2 linked regions of the Marichromatium purpuratum 984 genome follow. The main gene of each other region encodes a partner of the protein of the gene in region 2 in a complex. Links are inferred from orthologs where the notes say so. Each region holds a gene or a part of one and is shown on either strand. Other genes may lie near its edges. The genes, in order: uvrD and uvrB.

Evidence for each region.
Region 1: the proteins of uvrB (region 2) and uvrD are in contact, whole or in part, in a crystal structure (PDB 7EGT), measured with the Thermus thermophilus proteins. The link is inferred for Marichromatium purpuratum 984 from one-to-one orthologs. Residues at the interface, in WP_096411307.1 of Thermus thermophilus: Glu23, Leu25, Arg26, Asp27, Gly28, Glu29, Arg30, Phe31, Arg55, Glu326, Asp327, Phe328, Glu379, Ser382, Gln383, His398, Gly400, Arg401; in WP_096412145.1 of Thermus thermophilus: His654, Arg656, Phe657, Gln666, Asp668, Glu669, Lys680, Arg681, Leu682, Ser683, Lys685, Tyr686, Ala687.

The regions. Positions count from the first base shown.
Region 1 is NZ_CP007031.1:20,891-27,093, forward strand. What follows is about bases 591-3,490. They hold uvrD (DNA helicase II), read right to left. Parts: upstream 3,184-3,490; coding sequence 997-3,183; downstream 591-996. Other genes in these bases: MARPU_RS00090 (UDP-glucuronic acid decarboxylase family protein), read right to left, coding at 591-964. Also shown: more of MARPU_RS00090, read right to left, coding at 5-590; hemE (uroporphyrinogen decarboxylase), read left to right, coding at 3,709-4,773; MARPU_RS00105 (FAD-dependent oxidoreductase), read right to left, coding at 4,877-6,203. UniProt on the Escherichia coli protein: A helicase with DNA-dependent ATPase activity. Unwinds DNA duplexes with 3'-5' polarity. Translocates on single-stranded DNA with 3'-5' polarity. Initiates unwinding more efficiently from a nicked substrate than double-stranded DNA.
Region 2 is NZ_CP007031.1:3,657,938-3,675,000, forward strand. The notes cover bases 2,461-5,431. They hold uvrB (excinuclease ABC subunit UvrB), read right to left. Parts: upstream 4,966-5,431; coding sequence 2,956-4,965; downstream 2,461-2,955. Other genes in these bases: mtgA (monofunctional biosynthetic peptidoglycan transglycosylase), read right to left, coding at 2,461-2,927; MARPU_RS15925 (pyridoxal phosphate-dependent aminotransferase), read left to right, coding at 5,118-5,431. Outside these bases: MARPU_RS15905 (3-deoxy-7-phosphoheptulonate synthase), read left to right, coding at 1-1,060; MARPU_RS15910 (DUF4124 domain-containing protein), read left to right, coding at 1,160-1,597; MARPU_RS17935 (hypothetical protein), read left to right, coding at 1,825-1,998; more of mtgA, read right to left, coding at 2,124-2,460; more of MARPU_RS15925, read left to right, coding at 5,432-6,305; MARPU_RS15935 (ligand-gated ion channel), read right to left, coding at 6,587-7,597; MARPU_RS15940 (16S rRNA (uracil(1498)-N(3))-methyltransferase), read right to left, coding at 7,852-8,583; MARPU_RS15945 (DUF423 domain-containing protein), read right to left, coding at 8,587-8,991; MARPU_RS15950 (DEAD/DEAH box helicase), read right to left, coding at 9,017-10,894; MARPU_RS15955 (ABC1 kinase family protein), read left to right, coding at 11,135-12,496; MARPU_RS15960 (response regulator), read right to left, coding at 12,503-12,910; MARPU_RS15965 (NAD(P)H-binding protein), read right to left, coding at 12,943-14,358; MARPU_RS15970 (PepSY domain-containing protein), read left to right, coding at 14,579-14,887; MARPU_RS15975 (response regulator transcription factor), read left to right, coding at 14,884-15,546; MARPU_RS15980 (ATP-binding protein), read left to right, coding at 15,543-16,901; MARPU_RS15985 (TolC family protein), read left to right, coding at 16,930-17,063. UniProt on the Escherichia coli protein: The UvrABC repair system catalyzes the recognition and processing of DNA lesions. A damage recognition complex composed of 2 UvrA and 2 UvrB subunits scans DNA for abnormalities.

The sequences.
Region 1 (6,203 bases), 3.6 Mb from region 2 along the record:
CGGCTCAGGCCAGCCCTCGACGCAGCAGCGCCTCGAAATACTCCACCGTTCGCCGCAATCCCTCGACGAGCTGGACCCGAGGCTCCCAGGAGAGCAGCTCGCGCGCCAGGCTGATGTCCGGACGGCGCTGGCGCGGGTCGTCGACGGGCAGCGGGCGCTCGATCAAGGGCGCATTCGAGCCGGTCAGCTCACGCACACACTCGGCCAGTTCACGCATGCTGAACTCGACCGGATTGCCGAGGTTGATCGGCCCCGTGACCTGATCCGGACTCTCCATCAACTTCACGATACCCTCGATCATGTCATCGACATAACAGAAGGCGCGCGACTGACTGCCATCGCCATAGAGGGTGATGGGCTCATTGCGCAATGCCTGAATGATGAAGTTGGAGACCACCCGTCCATCGTCAGGGTGCATCCGCGGGCCATAGGTATTGAAGATACGCGCCACCTTGACCCGCAGTCCGTGCTGACGGTGATAATCGAAGAACAGGGTCTCGGCACAGCGCTTGCCCTCGTCATAGCAGGCGCGTGGGCCGATTGGGTTGACGCGTCCCCAATAGCCCTCGTCCTGGGGATGGACCTCGGGATCACCATAGACCTCACTGGTCGAGGCCTGAAAGATCCGCGCCCCGGTCCGCTTGGCAAGACCCAGCATATTGATTGCGCCATGGACGCTGGTCTTGGTGGTCTGTACCGGGTCTGATTGATAATGGATCGGCGAGGCCGGACAGGCGAGGTTATAGATCTCATCGACCTCGACATAGAGCGGAAAGGTGACATCATGACGCATCAGCTCGAAGTGCGGATGACCGAGCAGATGGCGGATGTTGTCCTTGGTCGCGGTATAGAAATTATCGACACAGAGGACATCGCAACCTTGCTCGAGCAGACGCTCACAGAGATGACTCCCCAGAAAACCGGCGCCGCCGGTGACCAGCACGCGTTTGTTGAGTGTCTTCATACCCCCTCCCGGGTCGGCCACCGGCGACAAGGCTATGCCGCCTCCAGTTTGGCATAGGCGAGCACCAGCCACTTGGTACCGGCACTGCCCTGGAACTTGACCTGGATACGCGCCTGGGCGCCCCGTCCCTCGCCATCGAGTACCACGCCCTCGCCGAACTTGGCGTGGCGGACCCGCTGTCCGACCTGAAAACCGCCGGTCTCACGCGCCGCGGCAGGACGGGCAACGGGTGGTGGCGAGGGCCTGAACGCAGGCGACGGTCTGGGGGGCGCGGCGCGAGCGCGCACGTCCTCGATCAGCCGCTCCGGGATCTCGCGCAGAAAGCGCGATGGCGGCGGCAGATCCTGACGCCCATAGAGCCGCCGACTCTCGGCATGGGTCAGATAGAGCTCGGCCATCGCCCGGGTCATGCCGACATAGCAGAGCCTGCGCTCCTCCTCGAGCCGGTCCGGATCGTCGGCGGACATGGCGTGCGGGAACAAGCCCTCCTCGAGTCCGACCAGGAAGACCACCGGAAACTCCAGCCCCTTGGCGCTGTGCAGCGTCATCAGCTGTACCGCATCGGTCTCGGCATCGGCCTGGGTCTCGCCGGCCTCGAGCGCGGCATGGGCGAGGAAGGCGCCGAGTACCTCGCCATCCGGCGCCTCGAGTTCATGGGCGAAGCGCGCAGCGGTCTCGACCAGCTGCTGGAGGTTCTCGATGCGGTCGCGTCCCTTGCCGTCCTTCTGCTTCTCGTAGTGCGCCGGCAGCCCCGCCTCGTCGATCAGCGCGGCGGTCAGATCGGGCAGCAGTTGGGTGGCGCTGCGGGCGCGCTGCTGCTCGATGAAGGCCATGAAGGCGCCCAGCGCATTCGCCGCCCGGCCACCCAGCCCCTGCTCGGCGATCAGCTGTGCGCCGGCGCGCCACAGCGACAACCCGTGCCCCCGGGCGTGATCGCGCAACTGATCGAGGGTACGCAGTCCGATCCCCCTCGAGGGCGTATTGACCACCCGCTCGAAGGCCGCGTCATCGTCCTGGTTGGCGATCAGGCGTAGATAGGCGAGGGCGTCACGAATCTCTGCGCGCTCGAAGAAGCGCTGCCCGCCATAGACCCGATAGGGGACGGCGGCACGCATCAGGGCCTCCTCGAATAGGCGAGATTGCGCGGTGGTGCGATAGAGGATGGCGCATTGATCGTGACGGCCACCCGGCGTCTCGGCATGACGACGAATACGCTCGACGACGAAGCGGGCCTCATCGACCTCGTTGAATGCACCATAGCGACGGATCGGCGCGCCGGATTCACCCTCGGTCCACAGCTTCTTGCCCAGTCGCGAGGGGTTGTTGGCGATCAGCGCATTGGCGCCGGCGAGAATGGTGGCGGTGGAGCGATAGTTCTGCTCCAGACGAATGACCCGGGTCTCCGGATAATCGCGCTGAAAGGAACGGATGTTCTCCACCCGAGCACCACGCCAGCCATAGATCGACTGATCATCGTCACCGACCGCGAACAACTTGTCCTCGCCACCGGCGAGCAGACGCAGCCAGGCGTATTGGATGGCATTGGTATCCTGGAATTCATCGACCAGGATATGACGGAAACGGCGCTGATAATGCTCGAGCAGGTCGGCACGATCACGCAACAGCTCATGGGCGCACAGCAGCAGATCGGCGAAATCGAGCAGACCACCACGTTGACGCAATTGCTCGTATTCGCGATAGACAGTGAGCATCCGCTCGCCGAAGAAGTCACCAGAGAAGTCGAGATGTGTCGGTCTCAGCCCCTCATCCTTGTGCTTGTTGATGAAGGACTGGATCTGGCGCGGTGCCCAGCGGGTCTCGTCGAGACCGAGGTCCTTGACGATGCGCTTGATCATGCGCAGCTGATCATCGGCGTCGAGGATCTGGAAGTGCTGCGGCAGCCCCGCCTCCTGCCAGTGCGCGCGCAGCAAGCGATGGGCCAGGCCGTGGAAGGTCCCGACCCACATCCCACCGACTGGCTGCGCGAACATGGTCTCGATGCGTCCACGCATCTCGCGGGCGGCCTTGTTGGTGAAGGTGACGGCAAGGATCCCCCAGGGCGGCACCTGCTCGACCTGGAGCAGCCAGGCGATGCGGTGGACCAGCACGCGGGTCTTGCCCGAGCCGGCGCCTGCGAGGATCAGGAGGTTACCCGGAGGGGCTGAGACGGCCTCACGCTGGGCGGGGTTGAGCGAGTCGAGGAGGGCTGAAGCATTCATCGGGGGATTCTACCCCAGGGAGGGGTGACGGAAGACGAGGATCTTGCTGACATTTTCCATCCGCGGATATCTTGATCTGGGGTATGCTGGATCTGCTCGGCCCCGCCGTTTCGCGCGAATCTAATCAAAATAAATATATAGATATTTAAAGTCTGTAGTTATTATTGATCCCTGTGGATATCCGGATAACTCTTTTTTTTTTATATATATCATGCGCTTGAGAGGCCGGATCGAGTGGATGAAGCTGAAGATATCCTGTGGATAACTTGTGACTGAATCAGGCCCCGATTTTGTCCACCAGTTTATCCATCCACTTATCCACAGGGTTGCGCACAGCTTATCAAGGTTCCCTTTCTTTTCAGTGCTTTAGCGATTTCTCTGGAGATCCAGGACGAGCGGGAGAGGGGCGCACGCAGTCGCTATGGGATGTGCTCTTTCTCGTCGGGCGTTTGGCCGTTAACCCGTAGTAGAATAGCCCTGCAAAACCTGCGTTCTTAACACATCAAACTGCCCGGGCACTGCTTCATGACCCAACTGAAGAATGACACCTTCCTGCGCGCCTTGATGCGCGAACCCGTTGATTACACGCCGGTTTGGATGATGCGCCAGGCTGGCCGCTATCTCCCCGAGTACCGTGCCACCCGCGCCAAGGCGGGCAGTTTCATGGACCTGTGCAGAAGCCCGGAACTGGCCTGCGAGGTCACCCTCCAGCCGCTCGACCGCTTCCCGCTGGATGCAGCGATCCTGTTCTCGGATATCCTCACCGTGCCCGACGCGATGGGCCTGGGGCTCTACTTCGCCGAGGGCGAGGGCCCGAACTTCGAGCGTCCGGTGCGCACCGAGGCCGATATCGACCGTCTGCCGATCCCCGATCCCGAGGGTGAGCTGAAGTACGTCATGGACGCGGTGTCGGTGATCCGTCGCGAACTCGACGGTCGCGTGCCGCTGATCGGCTTCTCCGGCAGTCCCTGGACCCTGGCCACCTACATGGTCGAGGGCGGTAGCGCGAAGAACTTCTCCCACACCAAGGCGATGATGTTCGACCGTCCCGACCTGCTGCACCGTCTGCTGACCAAGGTCGCCGACTCGGTGACCTCCTACCTCAACGCCCAGATCGCTCGTGGCGCCCAGGCGGCGATGATCTTCGACACCTGGGGCGGTGCCCTGGCCCCGGCCCACTACCGCGAGTTCTCGCTGGCTTACATGAAGCGGGTGATGGACGGCCTGACCCGCGAGGCCGAGGGCCGCCGCGTCCCGGTGATCCTGTTCACCAAGAACGGCGGTCAGTGGCTCGCCGACATGGCCGACACCGGCTGCGACGCCCTCGGCGTCGACTGGACCACCGATCTGGCCGATGCGCGGCGCATGGTCGGCGATCGCGTCGCCCTCCAGGGCAATCTCGACCCCTGCACCCTCTACGCCTCGCCCGAGCGGATCCGCGAGGAGGTCGCGCGGGTGCTGGAGAGCTATGGCAAGGGTCCCGGCCACGTCTTCAACCTCGGCCACGGCATCACCCCGGACGTCAATCCCGAGAATGCCGGCGCGATGATCGAGGCGGTGCACGAGCTGAGCCGTCCCTACCACGCCTGAGTCGCTGTCACGCCGTCTTCGGACGGCGTCATCCGGCTGACATGAACGGGCCCGACCACGCCTCAGCGTGGTCGGGCCCGTTTTTCCGCGATCGGTTGCGGGATCAGACCGCCGTGGCCAGCGCCTCGGTGGCCGGATCCTCGTGATCGCGGGTGTCCTCGTGCCCCATCAGCAGCTCCTGCTCGAAGGCACGCTCGTCGATGCGGGCGCCGAGATACTCGGCGATGGCGCGCATGTCGCCCTCGCCAGCACCGAGACAGCTGGTGCCGCCGGGGGACGGGGTCATGTTGAAGATGATGCCGCCGCCGTCGCTGATCTTGGCCTCGCCCATGCGCAGCTTGCGTGCGCGCTTGTCGATGAGCTGTGGGCGGATCCCGCCGAAGCCCTCGGCATAGCTGATCTCTGAGGCCTGGAGCGCGGGGACGATCTTGCGGATCTCGCGCACGAACAGCTGACGGTTGAGCCAGGGCACCTCGTAGAGGAAGTTGCGCAGCACATAGTTGCGGATATCGGGCACCTTCATCAGGTCCCACACGACTGCCGCCACATCATGATCGAAGCGCTGCACCTTGAAGAACTCGCGGATGCTCGATCGGTTGTAGCGCTCGAGCATCGGCAGCATCAGTGCGGTGGGGCCGAAGCGGGTCTTGCCGCGCTCCTTGACGTCGTGGTCGCCGTGCACCGCGGCGAAGGGCAGATTGGGGTTCTGGACGGTGTAGACCTTGCCGTTGAGTGCTTCGGGGGCGAAGTAGAAGGAGCCGGCTACCGGCAAACAGGAATACTCCAGTCCCAGCCCCATCTCCTGGGCCATCAGCAGCGAGTGCCCCCCGGCGCAGACCACCACCGCGCGCGCCTGTAGCAGGCCGCGGTTGGTGCGCAGCACATAGTCCCCGCCCTCCTTGCGGATCGACTCGACCTTGGTCGAAAACAGCTGGGTGATCTGCTTGCCGCTGTTGCGGTCGAGACGTGCGCAAGCATCGGAGAAGGACTGTGCCAGTGCCTGGAAGTCGACCGCGCAGTACTCGTCGGCGGTTCCCGTGGCGACGATCTCCTCGGCGCGCCACCGGCCTTCGACCCGTGCCACATTGGGCTCGAGTTCGGCGATCGCCTCGCGCTCGAGCAACTCCATGCGTGGGAATAGTCCCTTGAACCGGGCGTGGCGCTCGCGGATATAGCGACACTCCTCGGCGCCGACACCGAGCACCATCTTGGGCATGCGCTGGATGATACGGTCGCGCTCCTCGGCGGGCAGCTTGGTGGCGTAGTTGATCACCATGTAGGCGGTACGCTTGACCGAACGCGCCTTCTCCAGGGTGTAGTTGGTCTCGATGTCGCCGCAGTGGATGGTCTGGCTGTTGCTGTGGGCGTGTGAGTTGACCGTGGCGACGTCGTCGTACTTCTCCACCAGGCACAACCGCCCGAGATCGGTG
Region 2 (17,063 bases):
CGACGACCTGCGCATCCGCGACATCAAAGAAGTCCGCTCACCGAAGGCGTTGCACGAGGAGTTTCCGCTCTCCGAGGCCGCCTCGGCGACCGTCTATGGCACCCGTCACGCGATCCAGCGCATCCTCCACGGCGAGGACGATCGCCTGCTGGTGATCATCGGTCCCTGCTCGGTGCACGACCCCGACGCCGCGATCGAGTACGCCCGCAAGCTCAAGCCGCTGCGCGAGCGCTTCGCCGAGCAGTTGCAGGTGGTGATGCGGGTCTATTTCGAGAAGCCGCGCACCACCGTCGGCTGGAAGGGGCTGATCAACGACCCCGGACTCGACGGCAGCTTCGAGATCAACCAGGGGCTGGGCATCGCCCGCAAGCTGCTGCTCGATCTCAACGACATGGGCATGCCCGCCGGCACCGAGTTCCTCGACCTGATCAGCCCCCAGTACCTCGCCGACCTGATCAGCTGGGGGGCGATCGGCGCGCGCACCACCGAGAGCCAGGGCCATCGCGAGCTGACCTCCGGGCTGTCCTGCCCGGTCGGCTTCAAGAACGCCACCAACGGCGACGTCAAGGTGGCGATCGACGCCATCCACGCCGCCGCCCGTCCCCATGTCTTCATGTCGGTCACCAAGGAGGGACGCTCGGCGATCTTCAGCACCACCGGCAACGTCGACACCCATGTCATCCTGCGCGGCGGCCAGCGTCCGAACTACGACACCGAGAGCGTGCACATCGCCGCCGACCAGATCGTCGAGTCGGGGCTGACGCCGAAGGTCATGATCGACTGCAGCCACGCCAACAGCCGCAAGAAGCCGGAGAAGCAGGTGCGCGTCTGTCAGGACGTGGCCGGACAGGTGGCGCGCGGCGAGCAGTGCATCATCGGCGCGATGATCGAGGGCAACCTGGTCGCCGGGCGGCAGAACCTCGGTGACGGCAAGGGGTTGGTTCACGGCCAGAGCATCACCGACGCCTGCGTCGGCTGGGACGACACCGAGCCCATGCTCCAGGCACTGGCCGACGCCGTGGAGCAGCGCCGCGCCGCGCGCGCCCGCGGGCGCGACTGAGACCGCCGGCCTCTCACGCGCGCCGGGGATCCCGACTAAGCTCGGACATGGCAGGGCACTGAGCCCTGCCATGTAATTCCAGCGGAGGGAGGATCAAGCATGAAAGGCGCCATCGCGCTGCTCTGCGCGGTCGCGGCCCTCGACGCCCAGGCCGAGCTGTATCGTTGCGTCGACGCCGCCGGTCATACCAGTTACCAGCAAACGCCCTGTGACGCCGCAAGTTCGGGGGGCAGCATCGAACTCGACACCCGTACCCCCGACGGCACCGCCAGCGCCGCCAACAAGCCGCAGATGTCGATCGGCAGCCAACTCAAACGACTCACCCCGCCCCCGATCGAGCGCACCTCCACCGACGCGCCGCGCAAGACACCAACCCCCACGGCAGTGGATCGGGCCAAATGCGCCCGTCACCGCGCCCAGGTCGCCCGCTGGGAGCAGGCCGCCCGCGCCACCTACCGCGACCGCAGCGAACAGCGCTACCGCGAGCAGATGCTCGAACACCACCGCGCCCAGGTCGAGCGGTATTGCGGCCCCTGAGGACGGGCTTCCAGCGGCCAGCGGCCAGCGGCCAGCGGCCAGCGGCCAGCGGCCAGCGGCCAGCGGCCAGCGGCCAGCGGCCAGGAGATTGAACCGCAAAGACCCAAAGGACGCGAAGAAAGCGACCAGCCTTCAGCAAACAGCCTCCGGTGCCGGTTTGCGGCCAACCGCGACGCGACGAGACAACCCAGCCCCCTCACTGGAGGCTGACGGCTGACGGCTAGGCGGTGATCGCCAATCCCACGATGGGCACGCTGCGCTTTGCCCATCGTGCGATGATGACGCCTGGTGTTCGTGGCGACGGTGAGGAAAAACGCCCGCTGGCGGCTGGCGGCTGGCGGCTGGCGGCTGGCGGCTGGCGGCTGGCGGCTGGCGGCTGGCGGCTGAAGGCTGAAGGCTGAAGGCTGAAGGCTGAAGGCTGGAAGCCTTTCTTCATCTTTGCGCTCTTGGCGTCTTGGCGGTTCAATTTCCCGGCGGCTGACGGCTAACGACTGGCGGCTGGCGACTGGTGGTTGATCGCTGAACCTCAGAGCCGCCCCAGATAACGCTCGCCGCCGAGGCGCGAGGACTGGTCGATGATCCAGTCGGCGCGGCGGCGCAGTCGCTCGGAGGGGCGGTCGAGACGGTAGTGACCGGGGGCCGGCAGCACGCCGATGAGCAGCGCCGACTCCTCCAGCGTCAGGGTGCGCGCCGGATGGCCGAAGTAGCGCACACTGGCCGCTCCGGCGCCATAGGTGCTGGGGCTGAACTGGATGATGTTGAGATAGACCTCGAGGATGCGCTCCTTCGACCACAGCACCTCGAGCAGCAGGGTGAACCAGGCCTCGATCGCCTTGCGTCCCCAGCCCTGCCCCGGCCACAGGAAGAGGTTCTTGGCCGTCTGCTGGGTGATGGTGCTGGCGCCGCGCAACGCGCCACCCCGGCGATGAGCGGCGAGGGCATGACGGATCTCGATCAGGTCGAAGCCGAGATGGGTCGGGAAGCGCTGGTCCTCACCACTGATCGCCGCCAGTCGCAGCGGCGGCGGGAGTTCGCTCCAGGGCACCCAGCAGTGGTGGTAATAGGGCGGCGACTGGTCGAGTCGCCACAGATTGTAGGCATGCTGGAGCATGAACGCCGAGGCCGGCGGATCGACCCAGCGCAGCGCCCCGACGAGCAGCGCCGAGCCGAGCACACCGGTGACGGCCAGCCCCAACAGCCCGCGCCCGAAGCAGCGCAACCAGCGGCGCGCGCCCTCGAGCCGCGACGGCCTCGACCCGGACACCTCGCTTGCGACGTTCGACCCGGGCGTGTCGACCTCGCCGGCCTCCTGCCGCTCCTGCTCGCTCATCGTCGCGGTGTCGCACCCATGCGCGTGCTCAGCCCGCCAGCCCCCGGGTCTGCAGTGCGCGGATCTGGTCGCGCACCGCCGCCGCCTGCTCGAACTCCAGGTCCTTGGCGTGCTGGTACATGGTCTTCTCCAGCGCCTTGATCCGCTTGGCCAGCTGCTGCGGGGTGAGCGCGGCGTACTCGGCCACCTCGTCGGCCACCGCGGCATAGTCACGCGCCGGCAGCGGCGCGCCCGGGGTGGCCGCCTCCATGATGTCGGCCACCGCCTTGCGGATGGTCTGCGGGGTGATGCCGTTGGCGGCGTTGGCGGCGAGCTGCTTGGCGCGGCGGCGCTCGGTTTCGTCGATCGCCCGGCGCATCGAGGCGGTGACCTTGTCGGCGTAGAGGATGGCCTTGCCGTTGGCGTTGCGCGCGGCGCGCCCGATGGTCTGGATCAGCGAATCGGTCGAGCGCAGGAAGCCCTCCTTGTCGGCGTCGAGGACAGCGACCAACGAGACCTCCGGCATGTCCAGCCCCTCGCGCAGCAGGTTGATGCCGACCAGCACGTCGAAGGTGCCGAGGCGCAGGTCGCGGATGATCTCGACGCGCTCGACGGTGTCGATGTCAGAGTGCAGATAGCGCACCCGCACCTCGTGCTCGATGAGATAGTCGGTCAGATCCTCGGCCATGCGCTTGGTGAGGGTGGTCACCAGCACACGCTCGTCGACCGCCACCCGGGGGCCGATCTCGGAGAGCAGGTCGTCGACCTGGGTCAGCGCCGGGCGCACCTCGAGTGCGGGATCGACCAACCCGGTGGGACGCACCACCTGCTCGACCACCGTGCCCGAATGTTCCAGCTCGAAGGCGCGCGGGGTGGCCGAGACATAGATGGTCTGCGGCTGGCGCGCGCGGAACTCCTCGAAACGCAGCGGCCGGTTGTCGAGCGCCGAGGGCAGGCGGAAGCCGTAGTCGACCAGATTCTCCTTGCGCGAGCGGTCGCCCCGATACATGCCGCCGAGCTGGGGCACGGTGACATGGCTCTCGTCGATCACCACCAGGGCATCGTGCGGCAGATAGTCGTAGAGGGTCGGCGGCGGCTCGCCGGGGTCGCGCCCGGAGAGATAGCGGCTGTAGTTCTCGATGCCCTGGCAGTAGCCAACCTCGACCATCATCTCCAGGTCGAACTGGGTGCGCTGTTCGAGCCGCTGCGCCTCGACCAGCTTGCCCTGCTCGCGCAGCGCGGCGAGGCGCTCGCGCAGCTCCGGCTTGATCTGCTCGACGGCCTGGAGGATGGTCTCGCGCGGGGTGGCGTAATGGGTCTTGGGATAAACGGTATAGCGCGCCACCTGCTGGCGTACCGTGCCGGTGAGCGGATCGAACAGTGCCAGCGACTCGATCTCGTCGTCGAACAGCTCCACCCGTACCGCCTCGTCGTCGGACTCGGCAGGATAGATGTCGATCACGTCGCCACGCACCCGGTAGCAGCCGCGCTGCAGCTCGACCTCGTTGCGCTGGTACTGCAGGTCGGCGAGACGACGCAGGATGGCGCGCTGGTCGACCAGATCGCCGCGCTTGAGCAGCAGCACCATCTTCAGATAGGCGTTCGGGTCACCGAGCCCGTAGATCGACGAGACGGTGGCGACGATCACCACATCGCGCCGCTCCAGCAGCGCCTTGGTCGCCGACAGCCGCATCTGCTCGACGTGCTCGTTGATCGCCGCGTCCTTCTCGATATAGGTATCGGTGGCCGGGACATAGGCCTCGGGCTGGTAGTAGTCGTAATAGGAGACGAAGTACTCGACGGCGTTGTGCGGGAAGAACTCGCGCATCTCGCCGTAGAGCTGGGCGGCGAGGGTCTTGTTCGGCGCCAGCACCAGGGTCGGGCGCTGTACCCGATCGATGACATTGGCGATGGTAAAGGTCTTGCCCGAGCCGGTCACCCCGAGCAGGGTCTGCCCGGCCTCGCCGTCCTCCAGCCCTTCGACCAGACGATCGATGGCCTCGGGCTGGTCGCCCGCAGGGGCGAACCGGGCTTCGAGTTGGAAGGGTCTGGGGGACATGTGGGGGAACCTCGTCTACTGATAGCGGCCACGCACCACGGCAAGCGCGATCCATGGCGCTCGCGCGAGATGCCGGGCGTTCGGCGTTTCGCTATTATTGGCAGTCGCAACAATCAAATCCAGCCACCCCAGTTCCCTAGAGATCATCGCCGATGAGCACCAAACTCGCCGCCCGCGTCCAGGCCGTCAAGCCGTCTGCCACTCTCGCCATCACCGCCCGCGCCAATGCGCTGCGCGCCGAGGGCAAGGACGTGATCGGGCTCGGTGCCGGTGAACCCGACTTCGACACCCCCGAGCACATCAAGGCCGCCGCCGTCGCCGCGATCGAGAACGGCTTCACCAAATACACCGCCGTCGACGGCACCGCCGGGCTCAAGCAGGCGATCATCGACAAGTTCAAGCGCGACAACGGGTTCGACTTCACCGCCGAACAGATCCTGGTCTCCTGCGGCGGCAAGCAGAGCTTCTTCAACCTCGCCCAGGCCCTGCTCGACCCGGGCGACGAGGTGGTGATCCCCGCCCCCTACTGGGTCTCCTACCCCGACATGTCGCTGCTCGCCGGCGCCGCCCCGGTGTTCATCCACGCCGCCGCCGACCAGTCGTTCAAGATCACCCCGGCGCAGCTGCGCGCGGCGATGACCGAGCAGACCCGACTGGTGGTGATCAACAGCCCCTCCAACCCCACCGGCATGGCCTACAGCCGCGACGAGCTGGAGGCACTCGGCGAGGTGCTGCGCGACTTCCCGCGCGCGGTGATTGCCAGCGACGACATGTACGAGCACATCCGCTGGGACGACGCGCCCTTCGTCAACATCCTCAACGCCTGCCCCGACCTCGCCCCGCGCACCCTGGTGCTCAACGGCGTCTCCAAGGCCTACTCGATGACCGGCTGGCGCATCGGCTACGCCGCCGGCCCCATCGACATCATCAAGGCGATGAAGAAGGTGCAGTCGCAGAGCACCTCCAACCCGGCCTCGATCTCGCAGGCCGCCGCCCAGGCCGCGCTCGAAGGCCCGCAGGCGTGCATCGGCGAGATGCTCACCGCCTTCAAGGCGCGTCACGACCTGGTCGTCGAGCGGCTCAACGCGATCGAGGGCATCGAGTGCCTGCCCACCGACGGCACCTTCTACGTCTTTCCCAAGGTCCAGGGGCTGATCGAGCGTATGCCCGGGATCAACACCGACCTCGAGCTGGCCGAGTTCCTGATCGAGGAAGCCGGCGTCGCCCTGGTCCCCGGCACCGCCTTCGGCCTGCCCGGCTATGCCCGACTGTCGATCGCCACCAGCCGCGAGAACCTTGAACAGGCGCTCGAGCGTATCGCCAACGCCTGCGCCGGCTGAGGCCCACCCCGGCGTCCCTCCTGCGGGGCGTCGAACCATCGGTCAGAGGCAAGCGAACACGGCATGCGATCGAACACAGCGATCGAATCCATGCTTGACGCATCAGCCCATCCCCACTAACATTATCGGCTCAAGACATTCCCTGGTAGCTCAGTCGGTAGAGCGGGTGACTGTTAATCACTAGGTCGGCGGTTCGAGCCCGTCCCAGGGAGCCAAATACGAAAAAGGGCTGATCCTCACGGATCAGCCCTTTTTTCTTGTCCGCCCGTCGCTCGCCCCACTCAGAGCAGCAGCAGGGCCGTCGACATCCCCACCAGATAGGCCGGCCAGTAGCCGATGCGCGCGAGCCGATCAAGCCGCTCGGCCTCGCGTTCACGTCCCTGATGCTGCCAGATCCGTAACTGCACGTTGACCAGGATCACCGCACCGGTGATGACGAAGGTGCCGGCGATGAAGGCATCGACCGCAGTGAGATAGCCCAGCCTCGGCAGATCGTTGCCCAGAGTGAAGTTGAAGGCGATGAGCAACAGCAGCACAGTGATGCCGATATCGATGCGCTTCATGTAGTCCTTGAGGCGGAAGGTACTCCAGGACACCACCAGGATGATCAACATCGGCACGAAGATACGCACCACGTAATAGAGCAGATGACGATTGGCCTGGAAGCCCAGCGAAAAACGTGAGTAACCGAGCCCGTCGGCGCCGGTGATGGTATCGACCACCGCCGCCGAGGTGAACACCACCCACTCCTCCTCGCCGAGCTGATCGCCGACCCCGATATGCTCGGACAGCGGCTCGAAGACGAACAGCGAGTCGGGCAGCAGCGACTCCACCCGGATGTAGAACGACTGAGTGTCGAAGGGAAAGTCGCGGAAATCGAAGTCCGGCGCCTGGAACACCGCTGTCGCGCGTTCGATGTAGAGCACCTCGCCGTCGGGATAGATACGCATCCCCTGACGGCTCAGATCGTGTCGTCCCTGCTGATTGGCCAGGAACATCCCCGGCCACACCACCCCGTGCGTCTGTAACTCCTCCATCGCCCTGGCGAAGGTCAGCATGCGAAACGGCGGTGCCCCGGGCGTCGGCTCATAGGCCAGCGCCGGCTCGCGATAACGGATCCGCAGGGTATAGACGGCGGAGAAGTTCTCCGATTTCTGATCGATCTCGACGATCTGATCCAGGGTCATCCCGATCCGCACCGGAGTCGGTCCATCCGCCCCTTCCCCAGCCACGGCCACGGCCGATCCCGACAGCAACACTAGGCACAGCAGCAACAGGCGACGCATCAGCATGATCTCGCGCGACAGGAGTCATCATCGAGGATAGCGGGTCGCCGGGAGCGTACACAAGGCGAGTCGCCAAGGGATTGGACCGCAAAGACGCGAAGGACGCCAAGCAAAAACAGTTGATTGGGTTGCAGCGACCAGTACAGCTGAATGCAATGCCCACTGGAGGCCGGCTATTGGAAGCCGATCGTCTTCTTTGCACGCTTCGCGTCTTTGCGGTTCGATCCGGCTGGCCGCTAACGGCCGGCCGGCGCCCGAGATCAGTCCCCGAGATCGCCCCACAGCCCCTGGATCAATGCGATGGCGGCCAGGGGAGCGGTCTCCGTACGCAGCACGCGGGGGCCGAGACGCACGCCGGTGAAGCCCTGGGCGCGGGCCTGATTGATCTCGCGCTCGCTCAGACCGCCCTCGGGGCCGATCAGCAGGGTGACGCCGGTCTCGGGCGGGGTGAGTGTGGTGAGTGCGCGCTCGGCGCGGGGGTCGAGGATGAGGCCGCCGGGCCAACCGGCGGGGAGCCAGTCGGGCAGCGCCTGCAGGTCGTCGAGCCGGGGCAGGCGGCGGCGACCGCTCTGCTCGCAGGCGCTGACGATCACCCCGCGCCAGTGGTCGAGACGACGCGCCAGCCGCGCCCCGTCGAGACGCACCACGCTGCGCTCGGTGCGCAGCGGAGTGATACGGGTAACACCAAGCTCCACGGCCTTCTGCAGGGCGAAGTCCATGCGCTCGCCCTTGGAGACGCCGAGCGCGAGATGGATCTCGAGCCGGGGCGCGGGCTCGGCCAGACCGGGCGCGCCGAGACGCACCGCCACGCCGTCGCGACCACTGTGCGCGATGGTGGCGGGGAAGTCGTGACCGCTGCCGTCGAAGAGCACCACCTCGGCCCCGGGGCCGAGGCGCAGCACCTGCGCCAGATGACGCGCGGGACCGCTGGGCAGGGCGCAGTCGGCATCGGCGGTCAGCGGCTGGTCGACATGGACGCGGGGGATGCGCACGGCTCAGCCCCCGTGGTCTCGCCCACCGGACAGGCGCCAGCCGGCGAAGGCCAGGGCCAGCCAGCCGCCGAGCAACAGCATGCCGCCGATCGGGGTGATCATACCCAGCGTCCGCACCCCGCTGAGCACCAGCGCGAACAGGCTGCCGCTGAACAGAGCGAGACCGACGAGGAACAGCCAGGCGGCGAGACCGACGCCAGCGGCGCGCGGGCGCGCCACCAGCAAGGCGCCACAGACCAGGATCGCCAGGGCGTGGATGGCGAGATAGTCGGCGGCGGTGTGCCAGTTGGCCAGCATGCGCGGCTCGACCCGGCCGTCGAGTCCGTGCGCGCCGAAGGCGCCGAGCGCCACGCTCGTCAGCCCGCAGAGCGCGCCGACGACCAGCCAGGGTCGTGCCGGATGCATCATCGATCCCCCTCGTTATCCACCGATCTCAGTCGCGCGGCTTGCGATTCGGGCGCGGCCGCCACTCCTTCTCGCCGGGCGCACCACGACGCACCTGGGTGCGGTCGCCGCGCTGCCGCCCGGGCACGAACTTGCCGGGACGCGGCTTGCCCGGACGCCCCTCGCGCACCGGCGCGGCGCCGCCGCCACGACGCGGCTCGCCCTCGCCCTGATCGAGCGCCGAGATGCGCAGCGCCTGACCACGGACATAGACCCGCTTGAGATGCTGGAAGACCTCGCGCGGCATGCCCTTGGGCAGGTCGACCACCGAGTGATCGTCCTGGATGTCGATGCGACCGATGAAGCGGCCCTCCAGCCCGGCCTCGTTGGCGATGGCGCCGACGATCTCGCGTGGGGTGGCACCGTGCTGATGGCCGACCTCGATGCGGTAGTGCTCGAGATCGCCCTGCAGCGGCCGACCGGCGTCGTGGTCGCGCTCGCGACGCGGGCGACGTTCGCCGCGATCACCGCGCTCGGGACGCCCCCCCCGCTCGTGACGCGGACCGCGGTCGTGGCGCTCGCGCGACGGGCGCGGACGCGGCAGCTCCTCCTGGATCTCCAGCGGACGCTCGCGCTGATTGAGATAGGCGAGCGCCGCGGCGAGGTCGTGCATCTCGACCTCCAGCTCGGTGTTGAGCCGCGACAGCAGGCGATAGAAGAAATCGAGGTCCTGACCGAGCGCCTCCTTGATCTCGGCGGTGAAGCGATCGATGCGCGACTCGCTGAGATCGGCCGCCGAGGGCGGCTCCATCGCCGGCACGCTGCGACGGATGGTGCGCTCGATGGCGCGCAGCAGCCCGCGCTCGCGCGGCTCGACCAACAGCAGCGCGCGACCGGCGCGACCGGCGCGACCGGTGCGACCGATACGGTGGACATAGGCCGAGGGGTCGGTGGGGATGTCGAAGTTGACGACATGACTGATACGCTCGACATCGAGTCCGCGCGCGGCCACGTCGGTGGCGACCAGGATATCGAGCTGGCCCTGCTTGAGCCGATCGATGGTGCGCTCGCGCATCTCCTGGTTCATATCACCGTTGAGCGCCTCGGCGGCGAACCCATGGGCCTTAAGCTTGTCTGCTAGTTCGGTGGTGCCGTGCTTGGTGCGCACGAAGACCACCATGCCGTCGAACTCCTCGATCTCGAGGATGCGGGTGAGCACGTCGAGCTTGTGGAAGCGGGTGACCACGCAGTGATGCTGATCGATGGTGTCGACCGTCTCCGAGTCGGCCGCCACCTGCACCAGCATGGGATCGCGCAGCCGCTTCTCGGCCACCTGACGGATGGCGCGCGGCATGGTCGCCGAGAACAGCGCGACCTGCCGTTCTTCCGGCGCCTGGTCGAAGATCCAGTCGATGTCCTCGGCGAAGCCCATGTTGAGCATCTCGTCGGCCTCGTCGAGCACCAGGGCGCGGATCCCGGCGAGCGACAGGGTGCCGCGACGGATGTGGTCCATCACCCGCCCCGGAGTGCCGACGATCACCTGCGGCCGGCGCTTGAGCTGACTGATCTGCAGCCCGTAGCTCTGACCACCATAGATCGGCAGCACCAGGAAGCCGGGCAGGTGCGCGGCGTACTCCTGGAAGGCCTCGGCGACCTGCAGCGCGAGTTCGCGGGTCGGCGCCAGCACTAGGATCTGCGGTGCCTTGACCTCGAGATCGATCCGGCTCAGCAGCGGCAGCGCGAAGGCTGCGGTCTTGCCGGTACCGGTCTGGGCCTGCCCGAGCAGGTCGCGCCCGGCAAGCAGATGCGGGATGCACTGGCTCTGGACCGGCGTGGGGGACTCATAGCCGAGATCACCAACGGCCTGGGTGACGGCGGGGGAGAGACCGAGATCGGCAAAACCGGCGCTGGTGTCAGGGGTATCCATGGAGGGGCCTCGAGAGGGAATGACGCGCTCGGGCGCCAAGGCCGGGATGGCCGCGCCGGAGGGGGATCGCGGAGAAGAATGAACAGTAAATTATTGACCAATATCGATCTATCCGCAACCTAATTCAATCGGTTCCATCCTCGTCACTCGATCGATTCGGGTTGCGATTTTGCCTTGTCGGCACCTCGGACAACCCCTAAGAATTGACCCAAAACCAATCTTTTCGATAAGGAATACAGCATGTCCCAACCATCCAAATCCAGCGGCGTCGCGGTCCCCAGTCGCCGGCTCAGCAGACTCTGGCACCTCGGTCGCGCCACCACCGATCTCGCCGCCGGCATCGGGGTCAAGGGCATGTTCGAGATCGCCCGCAGCCGCTCCGGCGGCGCACCGCCGCGTCTCCAGCTCTCGGTCGAGCACACCCGCCGCTTCACCGACCGTCTGGCGCGAATGCGCGGGGCGGTGATGAAGATGGGGCAGCTGATGTCGATGGACGGCTCGGACGTCTTCACCCCCGAGGTCGCCGAGGTGATGAGCGCGCTGCGCGAACGCGCCGAGCCGATGCCGCTGAGCCAGCTCAATCAGGTCCTCGAACGTGAATACGGCAGCGACTGGAACAAGCGCTTCCGCCGTTTCGAGTTCACCCCGATCGCCGCCGCCTCGATCGGTCAGGTGCACCGCGCCGAGACCCGCGACGGCCGCCGCCTGGCGCTGAAGATCCAGTTCCCCGGGGTGCGCGACAGCATCGACAGCGACATCGCCAATCTCGGCATGCTCGGTCAGACCTTCGGCATGGCCCCCAAAGGCATCGACATCAAGCCCTTCCTCGAAGAGGCCCGACGCCAGCTCCACCGCGAGGCCGACTACGCCGCCGAGGCCGCCGCGCTGGAGGACTATCGACGCTGGGTCGGCGACGACCCGGACTTCGTGGTGCCCGGCGTGCACCACGACCTTTCCACCGAGAACATCCTCGCGATGGACTTCATCGAGGGCGTACCGATCGACCGACTCGCCGGACCGGACTACCGCCGCGAGCACCGCGACCGCACCGCCTCGCGGCTGATGCGCCTGACCCTGCGCGAACTGTTCGAGTTCGGCTTGGTGCAGACCGACCCCAACTTCGGCAACTATCTCTACGTTCCCGCCACCGACCAGATCGCGCTGCTCGATTTCGGCGCCACCCATGCCGTCGAACCCGAGCTGATCGCCGAATTCCGGCGTCTCGCGCTGGCCGCGGTCAACGACGACCGCGACGGACTGCGCGCTTCCTCGATCGCCATCGGCTACATGGGCGAGAACGACCCCTCGCCCCAGGTCGAGGCGATGCTCGACCTGCTGCAGCTCTCGGCCGAGCCGCTGCGCGACAGCAGTGGCTACGACTTCGGCGCCTCCAACATCTTCGAGCGCGCCTACCACCAGGGCCGCGACCTGTTCCAGTCCGGCGCCTTCAGCACCACACCGGCACCCGACACCATGTTCCTGCACCGCAAGTTCATGGGTTCGTTCATGCTCTCGCGCCGACTGCGCGCGCGGGTCGACCTGGCGGCGATGGTCGAGGTGATCATCCGCTCGCCACGTCCGGCTCCGGCCGCCGCGAGCTGAGGAACCTCAGTCGTCCGTGCCCGGCCAGCGGGCATGGCGCAGCACCGCCGCCACCAGGGCATCGATGTCCGGCGGCTTCTCCAACAGCTCGACCATCCCCGCCTCCTCGGCCTGGGCACAGGTCTCGGGCAGGCGCTCGACCGTCAACCCGACCACCGGGACCCCGGGGAGGCGCTGGTGGCAACGGCGCGCCAGCGTCAGGCCGTCGACCAGCGGCATCCGCAGGTCGGTGAGGACCAACTGGTAGTCGTCGTCGGTATCGAGCACGGCGAGCGCCTGCTCGCCGTCGCCGACACCGGTCACCCGCGCGCCCTCGCCCTCGAGGATCTCCTGGAGCACGCACAGGGTGATCTCATTGTCCTCCGCGACCAGCAGCCGCAACCCCTGCAGCGGGGGAAGCGATGGGGACTCCATGATCATGCTCTCCTTGCCTGATCGTCGGCCATTCAGCGCGCCAGGCGCGCCAGCCGGCGCTGATAGCGGCGCATCACCCGCAGATGGATCGCCGCCTGGGTCCATAGATAGAGGTACCAGGGCAGCGCCGGGGCATAGTCGTGGATCGCGGCCATGGTGTAGCGGCCATCGAGCAGGGTATGGAACTCGAACCGTCCGCCAGCCTCGGCGCGTGCCAACAATCCACCATCGATGTGATAGACCCGCCGCTGTGCCGTGCTCATCGCCGCCGCCGGACGCAGCCGCAACAGCACCACCCGGGGCAGCCGCAGCCCGACCTCCCAGCCGCCGTCGGCGCACTCGCGACTGCACACCAGCGGCCAGCAACAGCGGCCCAGCCAGCGGAAATAATTGCCCGCCACCCAGGCCGCATCCTGTCCCGGCGGCAGGATGATGCGCTGGATCGAGCGCACCCTGCTCGCCTCGCGCAGTTGCGCCCGATCCTCGATCTGGGTCGGGCGACGCGGATTGGGCAGCAGGTGGCGGCCATCGGCGGCGAGCGACTGCGCCAATGCCTGGCGAAAGGCGCGCGCCGTGGGTGCGATCGCGCGCTGCAGCACATTGTCACGTATTTGCAACCGCTGCGGCAGACTCTCGACCACCGGCCCGACCAACGCGGGGCTGGCCCCGGAGACCCGCCGCGCCACCCAGGCAACCACCCCCAGCGGCAACCACGGCAGGGTGAACACCCAGCGCCGCAACCCCATCACCTCGGCGCACTGACGCACCATCTCGGCATGGCTCAACCATTCGGGGCCACCGAGATCGAACACCCCGCGATAATCGGCAGGGCGCTCCAGACACAGCAGGATGGCACGAACCAGATCGTCGAGCGCAATCGGTCGGGTCGGCGAGCGCGCCTCCGGCGGCAGCGCCAGCAACGGCAGACGCCGCACCAGGTCGACCAGCAACTCGAGCCCCGAGCCGCCCGGCCCCACCACCAGCCCGGCGCGCAGCGCGCTCACCGGAGTACCGTGTGCGGCGAGCGTCAGCTCCACCTCGCGCCGGTTCCACAGCAGCGGCGCGATCTCGAAGCCCTCGGGGATCAGTGCGCTGACGAAGATGATCTGACGCACCCCGCAGACCGCCGCGGCGCGGGCGAAGTTGTCGGCGAGGATCAGGTCCATGTCGCGCGCCGCAGCCTGGGTCAGCCGCGACGAGGGGGCGTTGGAGTGCACCAGATAGACCGCGAGGTCGCAGCCCCGCAGTCCGGCGCGAACCGCCTCGACGTCGAACAGATCACAGCGGCGCCAGTGGATACGCCGCTCGGGGTCGGCGATCCGCGCCCGCGCCGGCGAACGGGTCAACGCCACCACCTCGTCGTGTTCGGCCAGCGCCCGACACAGCGCAGTGCCGATGAAACCGCTGGCACCGGCGACCGCCACCCGGCGCCGTCCCTGCTCGTTCATCCAACCTCCTCGATCCAATCGATCCAGCAGCAATGCCGCGTCGCTCGTGACCACGACGGGCGCGCCACCATCGTCACCGCCGCGAACGCGTCCACTCGGGCACGAGTGCCCAGGACGAGTCGCGTCCGTTCAGGCTCGGTTCAGCAAGCTCTATTACACTCCCCGAAGCATCCAAAGACGCGGGACACGCCCGCGCCAAGGGCCTCGGCGGACCGTCATCATGAAGACCACAGCCTCGCGACTCCTGCTCTGCCTGCTGTCCTCACTGGCCACCTTCGCGCCAGCCGACAGCGATTTCGATCACGACGAGATCCGGCGACTGCGCGAACACGGCCAGATCCTGCCGATGGCGCAACTGCTCGAACGGCTCGAGCGGCGACACCCCGGAGAACTGATCGAGGCCGAACTCGAACATCGACATGGTGGATATCGCTACGAGATCAAGATCCTCGATGCCGACGGCCGGGTCCACGAACTCGAACTCGATGCCGCCACCGCCCGCCCGCTGCACCACGAGATCGAGCCATGAGACTGTTATTGGTAGAGGATGACCAGGCCCAGGTCGCGACGCTGCTGCCGGCGCTCAAGGCCGCCGGGTTCGCCGTCGATCATGCCACCGACGGCATCGGCGGCGAGCTGCTCGGCGACACCGAACCCTATGACGTCGTCGTCCTCGATCTCGGACTGCCGCGCCGCCCTGGGCTCGAGGTATTGCGTCACTGGCGCGCGCGCGGTCGCGACCTGCCGGTGCTGGTGCTGACCGCGCGCGATGCCTGGCACGAACGCGTCGACGGGCTCAAGGCCGGGGCCGACGACTATCTCGGCAAGCCCTTCCACGTCGAGGAGCTGCTCGCCCGGCTCAATGCCCTGACCCGGCGCGCCGCTCCCGTCGCCGGACGTGCCCTCGCGGTCGACGGCCTCAGCCTCGATGAGGACGGTCAGCGCGTGGTGCTCGAGGACGGCCAGACGCACCCGCTCACCGGCACCGAGTTCCGCCTGCTGCGCTATCTGCTGCGCAACCCCGAGCGCATCCTCTCCAAGACCCAGCTGATGGAGCACGTCTACGACCTCGACGCCGAACCGAGCGGCAACCTCATCGAGGTCTATATCCGCCGGTTGCGCGAGAAGATCGGTCGCGAGCGCATCGAGACCCTGCGCGGCCAGGGCTATCGACTCAGACGCCGATGATCGCGCTCGAGACCCGACTGCACCTGGGGCTGGCGCTGGCGCTGACGGTGGTGATCGGCAGCGCCTGGTGGATCGGTCACACCGCCCTCCACCACAGCTCCGAGAGCGTCATCTACTCACGCCTGGAGCACGACGCCGAGGGCCTGCTCGGCTCGCTGCGCCGCGATCACGGCCATCTTCGCGTCGCCGCACGCCATCTCACCCCGGTCTACAACCAACCGCTCTCCGGGCACTATTTCGTCGTCGAGGACGATCAGGGTAACCGACTGCGCTCGCGCTCGCTGTGGGACGAGGACCTCGACACCCGGGTACTGACCCCTGGTGAGATCGCCATCTGGCGCGACACCGGTCCAGATCGGCAGTCATTGCTGGTGTGGGCCGGTGGCTATCGTCTCAGCGATCGCCTGCTCACCCTCACCGTTGCCGAGGACATCAGCGAGTTCGACGCCGAACTCGACTTCTTCGAGCGACTGTTCGCGCTGCTCGCGATCGGCGGGCTGGGGCTGAGCCTGGTGCTGCAACGGCTGATCGTGCAACGCGCCTTCACCAGCCTGCGCCCGCTCTATCGCGACATCGAGCGGCTCGAACGCGGACGCGCCGGCACCCTCACCGAACAGGTCCCGCCCGAGATCCTGCCGCTGGTACGCAAGTTCAACCACCTGCTCGAGCGCTTCGGCCAGCGTCTCGAACGTTCACGCACCGCCGCTGGCAACCTCGCCCATGCGCTCAAGGGACCGCTGACCTTGCTGCGCCAGCAGCTCGCCGCCGACACCCTGGCGCTCACCGCCGAGCAACGCCGAGAGCTGCTCGATCAGGTCGAGCGACTGCGTCAGATCGCCGAGCGCCAGCTCAGACGCGCCCGACTCGCCGGGGCCGGCGGCGCGGCGCTCTACTTCGCGCCCGAGGAAGAGTTGCCGGTGCTGGCGCGGCTACTCGAACGCATGCACGCCCCCAAGCGGCTCCACATCGCACTCGACAGCAAGGTTCCGGGACCGCTCGCAGTCGATCGCGAGGACATGCTCGAACTCCTCGGCAACCTCCTCGACAACGCCTGCAAGTGGGCCGAGGGCGAGGTCCGCGCGACCCTCTCGGCCGTCGCCGGCGAACTGCTGATCCGTGTCGAGGACGACGGCCCCGGCTGCGCCGAGGCGGCCCTGGCCACGCTCACCGAGCGCGGGCTGCGGCTCGACGAGCAGGTCAGCGGTCACGGCCTGGGGCTGGCGATTGTGCGCGAGATCGTCACCGGCTACGACGGCCGGCTGGCGTTCTCGCGCGCCGCGCTCGGCGGGCTGCGTGCCGAGGCCTGGCTCGCGCTCGAACACCCCACCAGCGATCGCGCCCCGCGTTCAGCTTGATTTCAGCTCCGGGGTCCAGGATGGCCCCATGGACACAAGACGCTCCCCCACTCGCCCCCTCGGCATCCTGCCGCTGGCGCTGCTGCTCGCCCTCGCCGCCGCCCCGGCCGCAGCCGGGAGCCTCGGCGAGGCGCTCGGCGCCGCACTCGAACGCAGCGGCGA